Regions from separate parts of the Lysinibacillus sp. NPDC097231 genome, predicted to be linked through region 1. Evidence: riboswitches for the same ligand, from Rfam matches in the RefSeq annotation. Region 1 holds a riboswitch; each other region holds the start of a gene.
What was found. A riboswitch is a leader RNA that binds a small molecule or an ion and turns the genes downstream of it on or off. The one in region 1 is predicted to bind thiamine pyrophosphate.
Positions count from the first base shown of each region.

Region 2: linked by a shared signal. The riboswitch ahead of thiW (energy coupling factor transporter S component ThiW) and the one ahead of thiC (phosphomethylpyrimidine synthase ThiC) in region 1 are both predicted to bind thiamine pyrophosphate.
Region 3: linked by a shared signal. The riboswitch ahead of thiM (hydroxyethylthiazole kinase) and the one ahead of thiC (phosphomethylpyrimidine synthase ThiC) in region 1 are both predicted to bind thiamine pyrophosphate.

Region 1 is NZ_JBIWDH010000030.1:24,483-30,352, forward strand. Features, by position in the region: gene ACIQXF_RS16745 (S-layer protein) at 1-763, opposite strand, end outside; partial or broken gene ACIQXF_RS16750 (methyl-accepting chemotaxis protein) at 1,103-1,204, opposite strand; gene ACIQXF_RS16755 (hypothetical protein) at 1,330-1,566, shown strand; gene ACIQXF_RS16760 (AEC family transporter) at 1,677-2,606, shown strand; TPP riboswitch at 2,736-2,850, shown strand; gene thiC (phosphomethylpyrimidine synthase ThiC) at 3,076-4,854, shown strand; gene ACIQXF_RS16770 (ABC transporter substrate-binding protein) at 5,148-5,870, shown strand, end outside.
Region 2 is NZ_JBIWDH010000011.1:6,300-12,169, reverse strand. Features, by position in the region: gene ACIQXF_RS08810 (VWA domain-containing protein) at 1-2,512, shown strand, start outside; gene thiW (energy coupling factor transporter S component ThiW) at 2,679-3,179, opposite strand; TPP riboswitch at 3,297-3,404, opposite strand; gene ACIQXF_RS08800 (MFS transporter) at 3,482-4,678, opposite strand; gene ACIQXF_RS08795 (ABC transporter substrate-binding protein) at 4,883-5,870, opposite strand, start outside.
Region 3 is NZ_JBIWDH010000003.1:79,504-85,373, reverse strand. Features, by position in the region: gene thiI (tRNA uracil 4-sulfurtransferase ThiI) at 1-1,064, shown strand, start outside; gene ACIQXF_RS03705 (alpha/beta-type small acid-soluble spore protein) at 1,207-1,425, shown strand; gene thiE (thiamine phosphate synthase) at 1,512-2,147, opposite strand; gene thiD (bifunctional hydroxymethylpyrimidine kinase/phosphomethylpyrimidine kinase) at 2,137-2,961, opposite strand; gene thiM (hydroxyethylthiazole kinase) at 2,961-3,716, opposite strand; TPP riboswitch at 3,807-3,905, opposite strand; gene mbcS (acyl-CoA synthetase MbcS) at 4,093-5,676, shown strand.

The DNA of each region.
Region 1 (5,870 bases):
TCTTGACAATTATTTGCTCAATTTTACCATCTCCGTACAGGCTAAAATCATCTTCCACATCGATTGTCAGCTTATCAATATTGGCTGCCGCTTCAAATGCAGCAACTTTACCTTCTACAATGACTTTAGAAATCGTTTGGTTGGAAGTCACATTTACTTTCGTACGGTTCAAATTAATTGTTGAGGATTTAACGTCTTGTAAAGAAACATATAACCAATTTACTTTTCCCGCCAAAGTCTTGAATGTGATTGACTCATCAACAGCTACGTCATCAAGCGTAATCTCTTTTTTTACTCGATTCGTTACGATAAGTTCACCTTCAATATTGACATTCTGAACTTCCATATAATCCGCATTTACAGTTAGATTTCCTGAAATATCTGCGTCTCCGCCGTTAAAATATACGGCTTTTTTGCTCGTGCCAGCTTTATTTAATGTTAGTGCTGTAACGCTCGTAATTTCACCGTTCTTTACCACAATTGTAGCTTGAGCATTCGTTAATGCAGTGATATTCGATGTTTTAAAGAGGGGCTTCAGCGACTTATTGATTCTGAATGAACCATTGGATGTACGTACCATATCTTTAGTGATATTTGTAATCGTAACTGTTTGCCCCAAAGGTACTTTTGTTTTGGCTGCAGCTACTTGAATTGAGTGGTTTACAGAAGAATCACCAGAGGCGGCATTTGCAGGTAGCACTGGCAATACCAAAGTGGCTGTCATAGCAGTTGCCATAAAAGTCGATAACGCTTTCTTTTTCATTTAAGTCACTCCAATCATAGTATTTAATAGATAATATAACATATATTTCAATATATTAGTATACGAAGGGATGTTTTACTATATATCCATAAAGCAAATGAATCATTAGTCCTTTTCTCGGAACGTCTTGTTTATGTAATGAAATGCTTAAAATTACTCATAAATAAGTAAAATTCTGCATTATTCGATAATTATGTTGTTGTGATACATTAGTCCATCCATTATGATTTTTTTATAAAACGGGGGTGTTATAATGGGAAAACCTAGGGGTGTTGCTTTGAAGTTATCTTCCCTTATTATAGGATTATTTTTAGTGTTATTTCTTGTTTATACTATGATAATAACTTCTGTTTCATTTTTGGATTGCTCTGCTAACTTTCGTACTTCCTCGGCAACTACAGAAAAACCTTTCCCATGTTCACCCGCGCGAGCAGCTTCTATAAATTTCTCTTCTACTTTTTTGAGTTAAATCACCTTTGCTGCAGATTTAAGAGAGGCGCGTAAAAATGAGCTTTCTCGTTCTATTGCGGTATCAATCAATATGTTAATGACTAAACTTTCTTCTATTGCTAGAGCGTAAAAATCAAGCTATTATGGCGATTCAAAATATATCTGCAATATCGGAGGAGACGGCAGCGTCTGCTGAACAAGTAAGTGCATCTGCTATAGATCAACAAGCAGAGCTACAAAAGGTGGCAGAATCCATCGATAACATGGAAAAGACTTACAAGAGGTTGTTAATCGATTTAAGCTTGCTTAATACAAGAATGACTACCAACCAGATATGTAAATATGAAAGGTAGCCTTTTTTTCTGCAAATTTGTGGGATTACTATTTCTAATAGGCAATCATGAGGTGCATTGACCAAGTAGATAAACAGCACTACTATAGGAAAGGAGAGGGGGACATTACCATGATGTATCTCGGAATGATTTTCTTTCAGATTGTCGCTCCTATTTTAGTGCTACTTGTACTTGGCGCAATTCTTCAAAAAAAATTCCGTTTTAATTTAAAGGCACTTTCGCAACTTATTACATACTGTTTTATGCCAGCAGCAGTTTTTGTGAATTTGTATGAAACGAGTATAGAACTATCGGTGCTTGGGGAAGTTGCATTGTTTATCCTCCTCTTTATTGGTAGCCAAATGATGCTTAGTCACTTTGTAGCGAGGGCATTAGGTCTAGTGAGAACGGAGGCAGCAGTGTTTAAAAATAGCGTTGTCCTCATAAATTCCGGCAATTACGGTATTCCAGTCGCACAAATGATTTTTGTGACACAGCCAATTGGTGTAGCCATTCAGGTTATTCTAGTGATATTTCAAAATATGACCACGTATACATACGGCTTGTACAATTTAATTTCTTCAACAAAGTCAGGCATGGCAATCGTAAAAGATTTTCTCAAAATGCCTATTATTCATGCGCTTATTATTGGTGTAGCTCTGAACTACTTTGATATCACTGTACCTCAGTTTATTAAAATTCCGATAGATCATGTGGCAGACGGTTTTATCGCTATAGCATTAATAACATTAGGTGCACAACTATCACAGCTTGAAATCAAATCTATGTTCAATAAAACGGTATTCATTAGCTGTTTTACACGATTAATCATAGGGCCAGCTGTAGCTTTACTTATTATTTTTGTACTTGGCCTAGACGGTGTCGTAGCACAATCCCTTTTTATAGCCAGTGCCTTTCCGACATCGCGAAATAGCTCTAGTCTTGCATTAGAATATGACGTAGAATCGGCAACAGCTGCACAAACAGTATTGTTTTCAACGATTGTGAGCTGCATCACAGTGACAATTGTTATTTACGTAGCGGAACTGTTGTTTACCTAACAGCTAGACGCCCTCAGGAAACGCCTAGACGGAACGGAAATCAACCACACGTTATGATGATAAGACAAAAATTATCAAATGAAGCTTCCATCCCTTAGTAATATCTGCTACACTAGCATCAAACTAAATAGCATTAACTAGGGGAGTCTGATGAGTCAGGCTGAGAGGGAAACGCTTAGAGGTTTCTTGACCCTTTGGACCTGATCTGGCTCATACCAGCGTGGGAAAGTTAACCATTGTTGCAATCTATATTATTTGCGATAACTATACTTTTACATTGATAGCCGGATCCAAAATTTTTTGGATTCGGCTTTTATTTTTTAATCTGTAGGTGTCAAACAGATAAAACCTCCGAACGCGTTGTTTATCTGTGCGAAAGCGAAGCGACAGCAAAAGAAAATTGATTTTTGTTGGAGTGAGCTAGATTCGGTCCTTGTATGAAATTTTCTATAAGGGAGAGAAGTAGGTCATGACAACAGTTAACGAAAAGAATATTACAATTATGTCGAGCTTTGATGGTAGCAAAAAGGTTTATGTAGAGGGATCGAGACCTGATATTTTAGTACCAATGCGTGAAATTACATTAAGTCCGACGACAGGCAGCTTTGGGGAAGAGAAAAATGCGCCAGTTCGTGTTTATGATACGAGTGGTCCATACACTGATCCTGCATATATGGTGGACATTACAAAAGGATTGCCTGCCTTATGTAGTGCATGGATCAGTGAGCGGGATGATGTTGAAGAATACGAAGGTCGTACCATCAAGCCAGAAGATAATGGATTCCGCAATGCTGATGATCCACGTATTAAAGAAAATGTTTTTCCGGATTTATCTAGAAAGCCTTTGCGTGCGAAGAGAGGTAGAAATGTAACACAGCTTCACTATGCAAGAAAGGGAATTATTACTCCGGAAATGGAATTTGTAGCCATTCGTGAAAATATGGACCCTGAATTTGTGCGCTCAGAAATCGCGGCAGGGCGTGCTATTTTGCCTTCTAATATTAATCATCCTGAGGCCGAGCCGATGATTATTGGACGCAACTTCCACGTGAAAATTAACGCCAACATTGGGAATTCTGCTGTATCATCCTCTATTGCGGAAGAGGTAGAAAAAATGACGTGGGCAACACGTTGGGGTGCCGATAACATTATGGATTTGTCGACTGGTAAGCATATTCATACGACACGTGAATGGATTATCCGAAATGCCGCAGTGCCAGTAGGAACAGTACCTATTTATCAAGCGTTAGAAAAAGTAAATGGTGTGGCAGAGGACTTAACGTGGGAAGTGTATCGTGATACGTTGATTGAGCAGGCCGAGCAAGGTGTTGATTACTTCACGATTCATGCAGGGGTATTACTGCGTTATATACCATTAACTGCTAATCGTGTAACAGGTATAGTGTCTCGTGGAGGCTCAATTATGGCACAGTGGTGCTTATATCATCATCAAGAGAGCTTTTTATATACACATTTTGAAGAAATCTGCGAAATTATGAAAACATATGATGTTGCCTTTTCTTTAGGTGATGGTTTACGTCCAGGTTCCATTGCAGATGCAAATGATGAGGCACAGTTTGCGGAACTGGAAACGCTAGGGGAATTAACACAAATTGCTTGGAAGCATGATGTACAGGTGATGGTAGAGGGACCAGGGCATGTGCCAATGCATCTTATTAAAGAAAATATGGACAAGCAGTTAGAGGTATGTAAGGAAGCTCCTTTCTATACATTAGGGCCACTGACAACAGATATTGCTCCCGGTTATGACCATATTACATCAGCCATTGGTGCTGCAATGATCGGTTGGTTTGGTACAGCAATGCTGTGCTATGTAACGCCTAAAGAGCATCTGGGGTTACCAAATCGTGAGGATGTTCGTGTTGGGGTTATTACGTATAAAATTGCTGCTCACGCGGCAGATTTAGCGAAAGGGCATCCAGGAGCACAGCAGCGTGACGATGCACTATCTAAGGCACGCTTTGAATTCCGCTGGCGCGATCAATTCAATCTATCCCTAGATCCAGAGCGTGCAGTGGAATATCACGATGAAACATTGCCTGCAGAGGGAGCGAAAACGGCACACTTCTGTTCAATGTGTGGACCTAAGTTTTGTAGTATGAGAATCTCACAGGATATTCGCAATTATGCAAAGGAAAGAGACTTAAATACGACTGAAGCGATTCACCAAGGCATGCAGGAAAAGGCAAAAGAATTTAAGAAGGCAGGCAGTCAGATTTATAAATAATTCAAGTGAAGGCTTGTGTCTATCAAATTAGGCACAAGTCTTATTTTATTTGGTCGTAAAAATTTGGGCTTGGATATTAATAATAAGTTGAAAATTAAATTTTAGTTAGGTTTTTTACCATGTATTTGAAAAAATCCTTACATTTTGCTCCACCTTCACCATATCAAAACTTCACAAGAATCTCACTCTATATTCACTGAAAATTCTTTCTTTTTTCGTTATTCTCACACAACTAATTGATAATATTCAAATAGCTTCAAAAATATATTGAGGAGATGATGATTTTGAGATCAGTGAAAAAGCAATTTTTTCTACTTGCTACATTAATTTGTTTAACTTTTATTATAGCAGCATGTGGCAATGATGAAAAAGCAGTAGAGAAGAAAGAAAAAGCTAATGAACCAAGCAATGTGAATATTGCATTAGGTCATGCTTTAGATTATTTAGGGTTAGATCCTTATGCTAATGGTCGCGAAAATACAACGTTAAAGACGGTAGTTTTTGAATCCTTGGCGTTAGAGACATCATCTGGCCAATTTGAAAGTGCACTAGCTGAAAATTGGGAGGTTAGTGAAGATGCAAAAGTGTGGACGTTTTATTTAAAGAAGGATATTAAATTCCACGATGATACATTATTTACAAGTGATGCAGTTGTTCAAGCGTTTAATCGTTATATGCAAAATAAAGAGTTGTCTAGAAGGTTAGGTATTGAAAAAGTAGAAGCTACTGATGATTATACAGTCGTATTCACATTAACTAGACCATCGGCAACATTTTTAACAGTTGTAGGCTCTTATCAAACTGCCATTCCTAGCCCAACCGGTTTTGATGCAGAAGGGAAATTTGTAGAAGCTATTGGTACAGGACCATATAAAGTACAAAGTAGTACTAAAGAAAGAATTGAATTTGTAGCTAATGGAAATCATTGGCGTGGAAAGCCGGATATTGATAACTTAAATGTCATTTATATTTCGGATGCTTCAACAATGATTTTGGCACTTGAATCGGGGGAAGTA
Region 2 (5,870 bases), on a different contig from region 1:
ACGTCAGCGACTAAAAAAGAGCCATATCGTGGTACTAGGTATACGCATTGTAGCAATTTGCTGCTTGGTTTTCGCACTTGCAGGGCCTTATATTTTATTACCTGTAAAGGAAGAACAAATAATATATTTAGTTGACCGTTCTGCTTCCATGAATGGTACAGAGGATGAGATGGCTCATTTTATAGAGGAAAGTTTACAGTCGAAAAAGGATAAACAGCTTGCAGGGATTTATTCTTTTTCATCGACACTGCAAACGGAAGCCATTTTATCAAATTCATTAAAGGAAGTACCAAAATTTACAGCCATAAAGTCAACAGATCAAACGAATATTGAGCAAAGCCTACAGCTCGCTTCAGGTATCGTAGATCCAAAAAAAGCAACACGCCTAGTATTGTTAACGGATGGCAATGAAACAAAGGGAGATGCCTTAGATTTTGCTTCAAAGTTTAAAGGTTCAAACATTAGTGTTGATGTAGTACCGTTTAGCCAACCTGTTGCTAACGATGTATCACTTAAAAGCTTTGTAACCCCACAAGTGGCTTATATAGGGGAGCAGCAGCAGTTGGTGACTGAAATTCAAGCAACTGCGGCAGGACAAGGGGAATTATTATTATATGAAAATGATAAACTCATTCATCGTGAGGCAGTGGAGCTTGCACAAGGTTCAAATGTATTTACGTATAAACATACAGCAACAGCAGAGGGACTTGTAAAATATGAGGCACTCATGCAAGTTGAACAAGATGCCATTTTTGAAAATAATAAACTAACAAGTGTTACGATGGTGCAAAGTGAACCACATTTATTAATCGTTAACGGCTATGACACAGCATCACCTATCGCTGCATCACTTGGTAGCCAATCCATTTCCTATGATGTTGTGGGTGCTGAAAGTTTACCAAATGAACTTTCAAGTTATTTACAATACAATGCTATTATTTTTGATAATGTGCCAGGGCATTTAGTAGGCGAGGCAAAAATGAATGTAATTGAACAGGCAGTGAAAAACTTCGGTGTCGGCTTTACAATGGTCGGTGGCGAAAATAGTTTTGGCTTGGGTGGCTATTTTAAAACACCAATCGAAACGTTACTACCAGTTGAAATGGAGATTAAAGGTAAGGAACAATTACCATCATTAGGACTTGTTATCGTGCTTGACCGTTCTGGCAGTATGTCTGGAGCGAAGCTAGAGCTCGCTAAGGAGGCGGCTGCTCGTTCAGTTGAAATGTTAAGAGAAGAAGATACACTCGGCTTTATTGCTTTCGATGATCGACCTTGGGAAATTATCGAAACTGGACCGCTTGGCAATAAGGAAGAAGCTGTAGACACCATTTTATCTGTAACACCAGGTGGAGGAACAGAAATCTATGGTTCACTTGCAAAAGCTTATGAAAACCTAGCTGATTTAAAGCTACAGCGTAAGCATATTATTCTATTAACGGATGGACAGTCACAGCCAGGGAATTACGAAGATTTAATCGCTGAAGGAAAAGACAATGGCGTGACATTGTCTACTGTAGCCATTGGACAAGATGCAGATGCCAATTTACTTGAAGCACTTAGTGAAATGGGCAGTGGACGATTCTACGACGTTGTTGATGAGCAGACCATCCCTTCGATTTTATCTCGTGAAACGGCAATGATTTCACGCACATATATAGAGGATAGCCCATTTTATCCAACTATCTATAATGCATCTGGATGGAACACGTTATTTGCAAATGGTGTACCTCAAATGAATGCTTATATCGGTACGACAGCAAAGCAGGGGGCTTCTGTGATCGCTGAAAGTGAGAAGGAGGATCCCGTGCTAGCGCAGTGGCAATATGGCCTTGGCAAGACATTCGCTTTCACTACTGATTCGACAGGAAAATGGACAGGAGACTGGGCAAGATGGCAAGACTGGGGTACGTTTTGGCAAACGCTTATTTCACAGATGCTACCGAGCTATAATGATGTAGCCTATGATGTACGTCTAGAGTCAGACGGTTCATTTATGATAACTGATCCAACAAATGAAGTAGCGTTTTTAGATATTGTAGCTGTTAACGAATCTGGTGAAGAACTTGAAACACAACTTGAAACCATTTCAGCGTCACAAGTTCGAGCGGTTGTACAGGCAGAACCAGGACTGATCTTCTTCCGCATTGCAGATGAAGACGAAGCTATTTACCAGGCAGGCTTAAGTGTTCCGTATAGTGCCGAATATGAGTTACGTCCAGTGAATGACAAGCTAACAGAAGAGCTGACAAAACAAACAGGCGGCTCCGTTTTGAAAGAGCCGGAGGAAGTATTCCGTGAATTTACGAAAAAAGGTGCAGAACGTCAAAATATTACAACCTGGCTTTTATTAGCGGGGATGCTACTGTTCTTCATTGATATAACAATACGACGCTTTGGTTGGGGCTTCCTAACAAGGCCGAAGAGAAACGAACAGCTTGTAGAGGAAAAACAACTGCAGGCAGAGGATACAAATGTTGCCCAGCTATTAAAGGGCATGAAAAAAAGATAGTAAACACAAAAAGATGGTGCATCGCTTTTAGCAATGTGCCATCTTTTCTTTTTTTGTTAAGGAATTTTTTCGATAAAGGCACAAAAAGTTTCGATAAAATGACATTATGTTTCGATAAAAGCTCAAATAGTTTCGATAATGCTCTAATTTGTTTCTATAAACCAGGCTATTTAAGCATTGTATTAAGGTTAGTTACAAATACGGTCTTTCGCAGATTACTAGCAACGACAACGCCTAAGATGGCACCAATAGTACTTGATGTTAAAAAGGCTGGCATGAAAAATAATGCAGCTACGGATGTTCCCATTAATAAATGTGCGTAAGGTACTGCAATGAATGAGGCAATGATTCCTGTTCCAAACATTTCACCAACACCTGCTAGCCATTGCTTGCCGCTATATTTAAAAGCAATGGCTGCGCACAGTGCGCCAATGACACTACCAGGTATAGCTAACAATGAACCTGTGCCTGTTAAAATACGAATAATCGCAGTAACAAAGGCGACCATAACAGTAGGCACTGGTCCAAGAAAAATAGCGCCAATAACGTTAATGGCATGCTGCACTGGATATGCACGTGCTATGCCTGTCGGAATTGAAACAAAGGCAGAGCCTGCTACAGCAATTGCCACTAATAAGGCCATAATGGTTAATTTTCGAATTGACATAATGTCCGCTCCTTTAAAATATTTAAATTTAATTGTTATCGCCGCTTAGACCTCTAGCACGAAAAAAAGCCACTTCCTGAAAAACAATAGGAAGCGGCCTTGCATTTACATATTAAAAAGCAAGCGTCGCCACTTCCCTACGCTAGTGTGAACTAGATCAGGTTCAAAGGGTCCGTATATAACAATACACGTCTCAGCCTTTTAAAGACTCCCCTAGTGGTAATAATTATTTCATTTTTTTGTTGAGCAGCGTAACAACATAAATGTAACATACTACTACAAATAGTCAATGACTTGTCAGACTATTTCGAATCAGACTGCATAAGATGTGGTGCTCTTTTCATTGTCCAAATAAGGGCAAGGAAGAAGCAGGCCATTAGAATGATAGCCCCGAAAATGTAAGGACTGTTCATATTCCAGTCGAATAGGATACCCGCTAAAGCTGGACCAATCATATTACCAAGACTCATATATGCATTATTAAGACCAGCCGCAAACCCTTGCTCATTGTCAGCGAGCTTCGAGATGAGCGTGTTAACAGCAGGGCGAATTAATGTAGTGGCAGTAGAGAAGATTGTCGCTACAGTTAAAACAAGTGCAAAGCCAGAAACAAATAAAATTAAGAAAATAGAAACGGCTGCAATAAATAAATTGACTAATACCACTTTCATCTCACCGAAACGATTAAAGAGCGGTGTAATAATAAACATTTGTACCACTACACCGAAAGCACCACCTACAACTAAGATAATGGCAATATCCACGGGTGTGTAATTGAATTTTTCAGTAACAAACAGCGATAGAGTTGTTTGGAAATTAGCAATACCGAACGAGAATACTAACATTATAATAAGCATAACAAAGTAAGGCATATGTATGGAACGTGCCATTTGCTTCACTAGATTGTCTTGTTTTTGTATTTTTTTCGCAGAGTTTGGTTTTGTTGATGGTAATAAGAAAAATGATAGTAACGCTGCTAAAATAGCAGCAAATCCAGCCGTATAGAATGGGAAATGTAAGCTTACTTTTGATAAAAAGCCACCGATTCCTGGTCCAATCATAAAGCCAAGAGACATGGCTGCTCCTAGCATTCCCATCCCCTTACCTCGTTCTTCATATGTTGTAACATCTGCTACAAAAGCCATAATAGGAGGTGCAATAAATGCTGAACCGAGGCCACCTAAAAAGCGTGCCAGGAAGAGCATCCACACGTCTGTAGAAAGTCCAAAACCAATTTGTGCAAGCCCTGTTACTACTAGGCCGAAAATAATAAGATTCTTCCGACCGTATTGATCCGAAAGATTCCCAGCAATTGGAGAAAATACGAATTGTGCAAAGGCGAACGTTGCAATAAGCATGCCAAGAACTTGGCCTGCAGCACCGAATATTTTTAAATACTCAGGCATAACAGGAATAATAATCCCAATACTCCCCATTGCGATAAACATATTAAACATTAAAATATACAAAGCCGCCTTATTAGACTTCTGCTGGGTCATCGAATATCCCCCTTTTCTAATCAAATATACTACAGTCTACCACAAGGCTTGTACCTTTGCTATTGACTAGAAGTCTGAAATAAGGTTATAGGGTTGCAATCTAATGAATGGAAAAGCTTCATACTAACATGATCGAGTGCATTCGTATTAAATGAGGAAAAAGCTGTTCTCTACGTCAATAACGTGAGAACAGCTTTAAATGGTTTATCGAATGCCCATTTTAAATTCTAAAAACAGCTCATTGTATTTACCTAAATAATCAGGGCCTAAGTTTTTATAAACTTCTAATGTTTTACGTTGTTCTTCAGAAGGATAGAAGCGTTCATCAGACACAACTTCTTTATCCATTAATTTCATTGCTGCAATATTAGGGGTAGAGTAGCCTACATAATCAGCATTTTTAGCACCCGATTCAGCGTTCAATATAAAATTAATGAAGGCATGTGCACCCTCTATATTTTTTGACGTTTTTGGGATAACCATATTGTCAAACCATAAGTTCGAGCCTTCTTCTGGTACAGCAAAGTCTAAGTCTTCATTTTCTGACAACATATCAGCTGCTTGACCAGACCAAGTGAGTGCTACTGCTGCTTCGTTATTAATCATCAATGGCGTAATTTCATCCCCAATAATGGCTTTAACATTTGGTGCCAATGTAATTAATTTATCAGTTGCTTCACGTAGCTCATGGTCATTTAGAGAGTTAAGTGAGTAGCCAAGACTATTTAGGCCCATACCGATAACCTCACGTGCCCCGTCAACTAAAAAGACTTTTCGTTTTAACGAGGAGTCCCATAAGTCCTGCCAAGATGAGAAATCGAGATGACCAATGAGTTTTGGATTATAGACAATGCCAACTGTTCCCCAGAAATATGGAACAGAATATTTATTGTCCTCATCAAATGGTAAGTCTAAAAAATAAGGATCGATATTTTTAAAATTAGGGAGTTTGGTTTTATCCAAAGGAATAAGTAAGTTTTCTTCCTTCATTTTTTCAATCATATATTCAGAAGGTACTGCAATATCATAAGCCGTACCGCCTTGTTGAATTTTTGTCATCATCGCTTCATTGGAATCGAATGTCTCATAAATGACGTGGATGCCTGTTTCTTTCTCAAATTGCTTTAGCAAATCGGGGTCAATATATTCTCCCCAGTTAAAAATCGTTAACGTATTTTTTCCACTTTTCCCA
Region 3 (5,870 bases), on a different contig from region 1:
TGTTTATTGCTATTCAAGATGAAACTCAGATGGATGCTCTATTAAAAGGATTACCCAAAATTTTCGGCATTCAATCATTTAGTCCAGTTGCAGCATGTGAAAAAGATATTGATGCTATGAAAAAGCTTGCAATTACTATTATGGATACTTTTAAAAATGAGCAGCAACTTACCTTTAAGGTTGAAGTAAAGCGTACTGATAAAACATTTCCATTAGAATCTCATGCCATCCAACGCGAAATTGGCGGTTTTGTTTTACCTCAGTACAAAAATTTATCAGTAAAAGTGAAAAAACCTGATATCGAGCTTCGCGTAGAAGTACGTCATGATGCAACATATATGATGGCCCAAGTTATTCCGGGTGCAGGTGGAATGCCAGTAGGCTCAAACGGGAAATCATTATTAATGCTTTCCGGTGGTATAGATAGTCCTGTAGCTGGATATTTAATGATGAAGCGTGGAGTGCGCTTAGAGGCGATTCACTTCTTTAGCCCACCATATACAAGTCAAAATTCATTGGAAAAAGTAAAGGTGCTTGCCAATGAATTAACGAAGTTTGGCGCAAGTATTCGTTTACATGTCATTCCTTTTACTGAAATACAAGTTCTTATTAAAGAAAAAGTACCTTCTAATGTATCGATGACAACAACTCGTCGTATGATGCTAAAAGTTGCTGACAAAGTACGTGAAGAAATTGATGCACTAGCTATTGTTACAGGTGAAAGTCTTGGACAAGTAGCAAGTCAAACATTGGAAAGCCTAACAGCTATTAATGCAGTAACGAACACACCAATTTTACGTCCGTTAATCTCATCAGATAAATTAGAAATTATCGATATTGCAGAGAAAATTGGCACATATGAAACGTCTATCCAGCCATTTGAAGATTGCTGTACAATTTTTACCCCTGCAAGCCCAAAAACAAAACCAAAGCTTGAAAAGGTTGAGCATTATGAAAGCTTCTCTGATTTTGATGAGTTAATCGAACGCGCTGTGAAAAATCGGGAAGTCTATATTTTCCCCAAAAAAGAGCAAGAAGCCGATAAATTCGCAGATCTTTTATAGTAGAAAACAGTCGCCTCAAAAGAACATTTTGAGGCGGCTTTTTTATTTGTGCCATTTACTTTAGAGGTACAATTTACCTTTAAAAAATTTCGTATTAAAAATCTAATAACGCACATTCTATATTCACAAGGAGGTGAGAGACATGACTTCAAACAACAACCGCAGTTCAAACAAGCTTGCAGTACCTGGTGTAGAGCAAGCACTTGATCAAATGAAATACGAAATTGCACAAGAATTTGGTGTTCAATTAGGGGCTGATGCTTCAGCTCGTGCTAACGGATCCGTTGGTGGTGAAATCACTAAACGTCTTGTACAAATGGCAGAATCTCAATTAAAAGGTATGCCACACAACAACCAATAATTGCTTAATTAGCAATTAAAATTAAAACCAGTGACCGTAAAAGGCACTGGTTTTAGTTTGCTTTATTTTTTTATTTTTAATCCTTTTTAAAAAATTGATGAAGATTTAAATGTAGAGACTGTATTTGAAATATCCTCACTTTCGCAAATCGCAGAAATAACAGCAACTCCATCTGCGCCAGCTTTAAATACCATATGTGCATTCGAACAATTTATACCCCCGATTGCAACAATTGGAAGCGTTGGATATTGTTTTCGAACTTGCTGTAAAAACGTTGTCCCACTAGGTGGCTTGGCGTCACTCTTAGAAGTAGTTGAAAAAATAGGGCCAATTCCTACATAATCTGCACCATATTGTAAGGCAGTTTGTAATTCTTCTTGTGAATGAACTGAGACACCAAGAAGCATCTTACCAACTTTTTCACGTACAATCGATATAGGTAAATCATCCTGTCCCACATGAACACCATCCGCACTAAGTTTCACAGCAAGCTCCACATCATCATTAACAATGAACGGAACATTGTATTGTCGGCAAAGCTTTTGACATAGGCGTGCAAAATTTTCATATGCTTGTCCAGTTAATGCTTTAGCTCCTTTTTCACGAAATTGAAACATTGTCACCCCAGATTGTAAAGCTTCTTCAAGGACATTTATTGGTTTCTGATTAAAAACATTGCCTGTACCCATAATAAAATATAGCAGTAAATCTTCACGTTTCATGAATGATCACCTCACAGGAATCCTTAAAGCTTTGATAAGCAAAATGATTCGTAGGACCATGGCCATTGCCAAGAGATAGATCATAAGTTATTGCTAATTGGATAAATTTTTTTGCTTCTACAATCGCTTCTTTTATAGGAAGTCCGCTTCCGAGAAAAGCAGTTAAAGCAGCGGAGAACGTACAGCCTGTACCATGCGTATTTTTTGTGGAAATTCGAGTGGACTGCATGGAAAATGATCGACTGTCTTGAAAAAATACATAATCAATTGCATAATCTTTATCCGCTAAATGACCGCCTTTTATAATGACACATTGCACACCCAATTGTAATAAAATCTGAGCCGTTTCCTTAATGTCAGCTAGTGTTTTAATTGATCTTCCAGTAAGTGTTTCAGCCTCAGGAATGTTTGGTGTAACGATTGTTGCTAATGGAAGTAAATCGTTTTTCATTGCATTTATCGCTTCTTGCTGTAACAAGCTTTCACCGCCTTTGGCAATCATTACAGGATCTACAATTAGCGGAATGTCTACTTCAGCCATAATATTTGCAATAGATTGAATGATTTCAGAGGAAAATAGCATACCTGTTTTAACAGCACTAATAGAAAAATCATCGATTAAAGCACGAAGTTGTTTTTCAACAAAGCTAACTTCAACTGGCAAAACGTCCGATACACCAAGTGTGTTTTGGGCAGTCAAAGCTGTTATGACGGAAGTTCCAAATACCTTTAATTCTTGAAAGGTTTTTAAATCAGCCTGTATGCCAGCGCCGCCACCACTATCTGAACCAGCAATTGTTGTGACAATATGCATTATTTTTCACCATCCTTTGAAAATCGGTGTAGTTCGTTCAATACTGCTATTTGAAAATCACCCATATATTGAGTGGATGATGCTGCTAATTGAGCCACTGTTTTATAAAGCGATAACGTATCTACCATTTGACTGAAAGGTTCACTACCTGCAACGTAGGCAGCACAGCAAATGGCACTGAGTAAACAGCCTGTTCCAGTGACTTCTGTCATTAGTGAATTTCCACCTGTAATCCATTGAATCTGCTCACCATCAGTAATCAAATCCTTTTCGCCGGTTACAATAACCATACAATTGTAGAGCTGAGCAATTTGTAGAGCCTCGACTTCGATAGAAATTGAGCCATGTCCACTATCTACACCCTTTTGTTGCCAGTCAACATTAGCAATTGCCGCAAGCTCCCCTAGATTACATCGAATTGCAGCAAATTTTATTTCCTCTAGCAAAAGCTGTACTGTTTGTTTACGATAAGTTGTTGCGCCTGCACCTACAGGATCTAAAATAACGGGAATACCAAGCGCATTTGCTTTTTTTCCTGCAAGTAACATTGATTCTTTTGTTCGCTCATTAAGTGTGCCGATGTTAATCAATAAGCCTGAGGCAAGAGCGACCATTTCCTCAACCTCAAGGCTATCATCAGCCATGACCGGAGAAGCACCTATTGCCAATAAGCCATTTGCTTGGAAATTTGCCACAACATAATTGGTAATACAATGAATAAGTGGATTTTGTTTACGGATAGTTTGAAGTATCATTTCATGTCCTCCTCTATTGGATGGACGTAAGCGTGCAAAAAAGGCTCTTTTCGTGCAGAACGTACACGTAAAAAGAGCCTTTCATCAATGAGTTAGATGTAAATTGCTCCCTACGTCAGTATTAACTAACAGGTTCAAAGGGTCAGGTTTTACCTTCTCAACTCAAAATGAGTCCCCCTGCAATCATGCTTTTAGTTGACCAAAATGTACCATACTTTTCTTTCGTATTCAATAGAAAAATCTTTCAATCAAGATATGACTGATGCCATATAGTGGAGTATGATAGTTGTCACGACTTTTATAAAATAGTGTACCTTCCATTGAAAATGGTGAAATTGGAGTTTTATAATGGGCATAGCAAAAGGGGGCATTTGCCATGAAAAGACAGGATTTAATCGCACCAGAATGGTACAACATATCAGAGGAAATCGAAAAATATGCACAGGATTCTACAAAAAATGCATTAATCGTGTATAACGAAAACGAAGAAATTCAGCACATAACATATGCTAGTTTACTCGAAAAGGCGAATCAGGCAGCTCACGTATTTACATCCCAAGGTTTAACAAAAGGTGATGTAATTTTAGTCATGGTGCCGAGGTCAGTCGAAGCATATATCGTATATATTGCAGCATTAAAGGCAGGTCTAACGATTATACCAAGCTCGGAAATGCTAAGAACGAAGGATATTGAATATCGAATCAAGCATGCAGATGCAAAAGGTGTTGTTGCATTCGAGCCATATATTGAACAATTTGATAACGTGGAAAATTTACAGGGGATACAGCAATTTGTCATTGGTTATGCACATAAACCTTGGCAGTCTTTACTTGAAAAAATGCAAAAACAACCAACAACCTACATAAGCACTACACCAACTAAGAGTACGGACAATGCATTTTTAGCTTATACGAGTGGTACAACAGGCAATCCCAAGGCAGCTGTGCACACACATGGCTGGGGATATGCACACTTACGAACAACGGCACCGAATTGGTTAGGTGTGCAAGAAAATGACATTGTCTGGGCTACAGCTGCTCCAGGCTGGCAAAAATGGATTTGGAGTCCGTTCCTTGCCACGTTAGGAAGTGGGGCAACCGCATTTGTCTATAAAGGTAAATTTGATGCGGCAACATACCTTTCATTGCTTGAAAGATTCAATATTAATATTCTGTGTTGTACACCAACCGAGTATCGATTTATGGCAGTGCTTGAAAATTTACAAGATTTCAATTTAAGTACAATTCGCCAGACTGTGTCAGCGGGTGAACCTTTAAATAGTGAAGTTATAAAGGTGTTTTCAGAAGTCTTTAATTTACAAGTACGAGATGGCTATGGACAAACAGAAAATACATTACTTGTTGGGACAATGGTAGGGATGAAGGCAAGAATTGGCTCAATGGGTAAACCTACTCCAGGTAATACTGTAGAAATAATTGATGATTTTGGAAATCCTGTTTCAGTTGGAGAAGTCGGAGACATTGCTGTACATCGAGAAACACCTGCATTATTTAAAAAATATTTGAATGATCCTGAACGAACAAATTTACAATTTAGAGGCGATTGGTATATAACTGGAGACCGTGCATATAAAGATGATGATGGTTATTTTTGGTTTGAAGGTCGTGGAGATGATGTCATTATTTCCTCTGGCTATACGATAGGTCCATTTGAAGTTGAAGATGCATTAATGAAGCATCCAGCAGTTAAAGAAGCTGCCGTTGTAGCGAGTCCAGATGAGGTTCGTGGAAATATTGTGAAGGCTTTTGTTGTGCTCTGCGACGGTGAAATTGGAAATGTAGCACTTATTAAAAACCTGCAAAATCATGTAAAGGCTTTGACAGCACCTTATAAATATCCTCGTGCCATTGAATTTGTAACAGAGTTACCCAAGACTGCATCTGGTAAAATTCGCCGTGTCGAATTACGTCAGCAAAAGAAAAATTACACACATAAATGATTCTCCAGAGAATACAGCAATAATTTCCTGGGGAATAATGTCGAAAATCAAGGTTCGTGCTCCTTTATGAACTTTGATTTTTTTAATGATATTAGGTAAGGTATTATGGGGAATGTTTAGGATAAAACTTTTGCATATTATTGCAAAAAAATGAAACAATTTAGTAAGTCAACCGTATAAGTGATAAGGAGGCG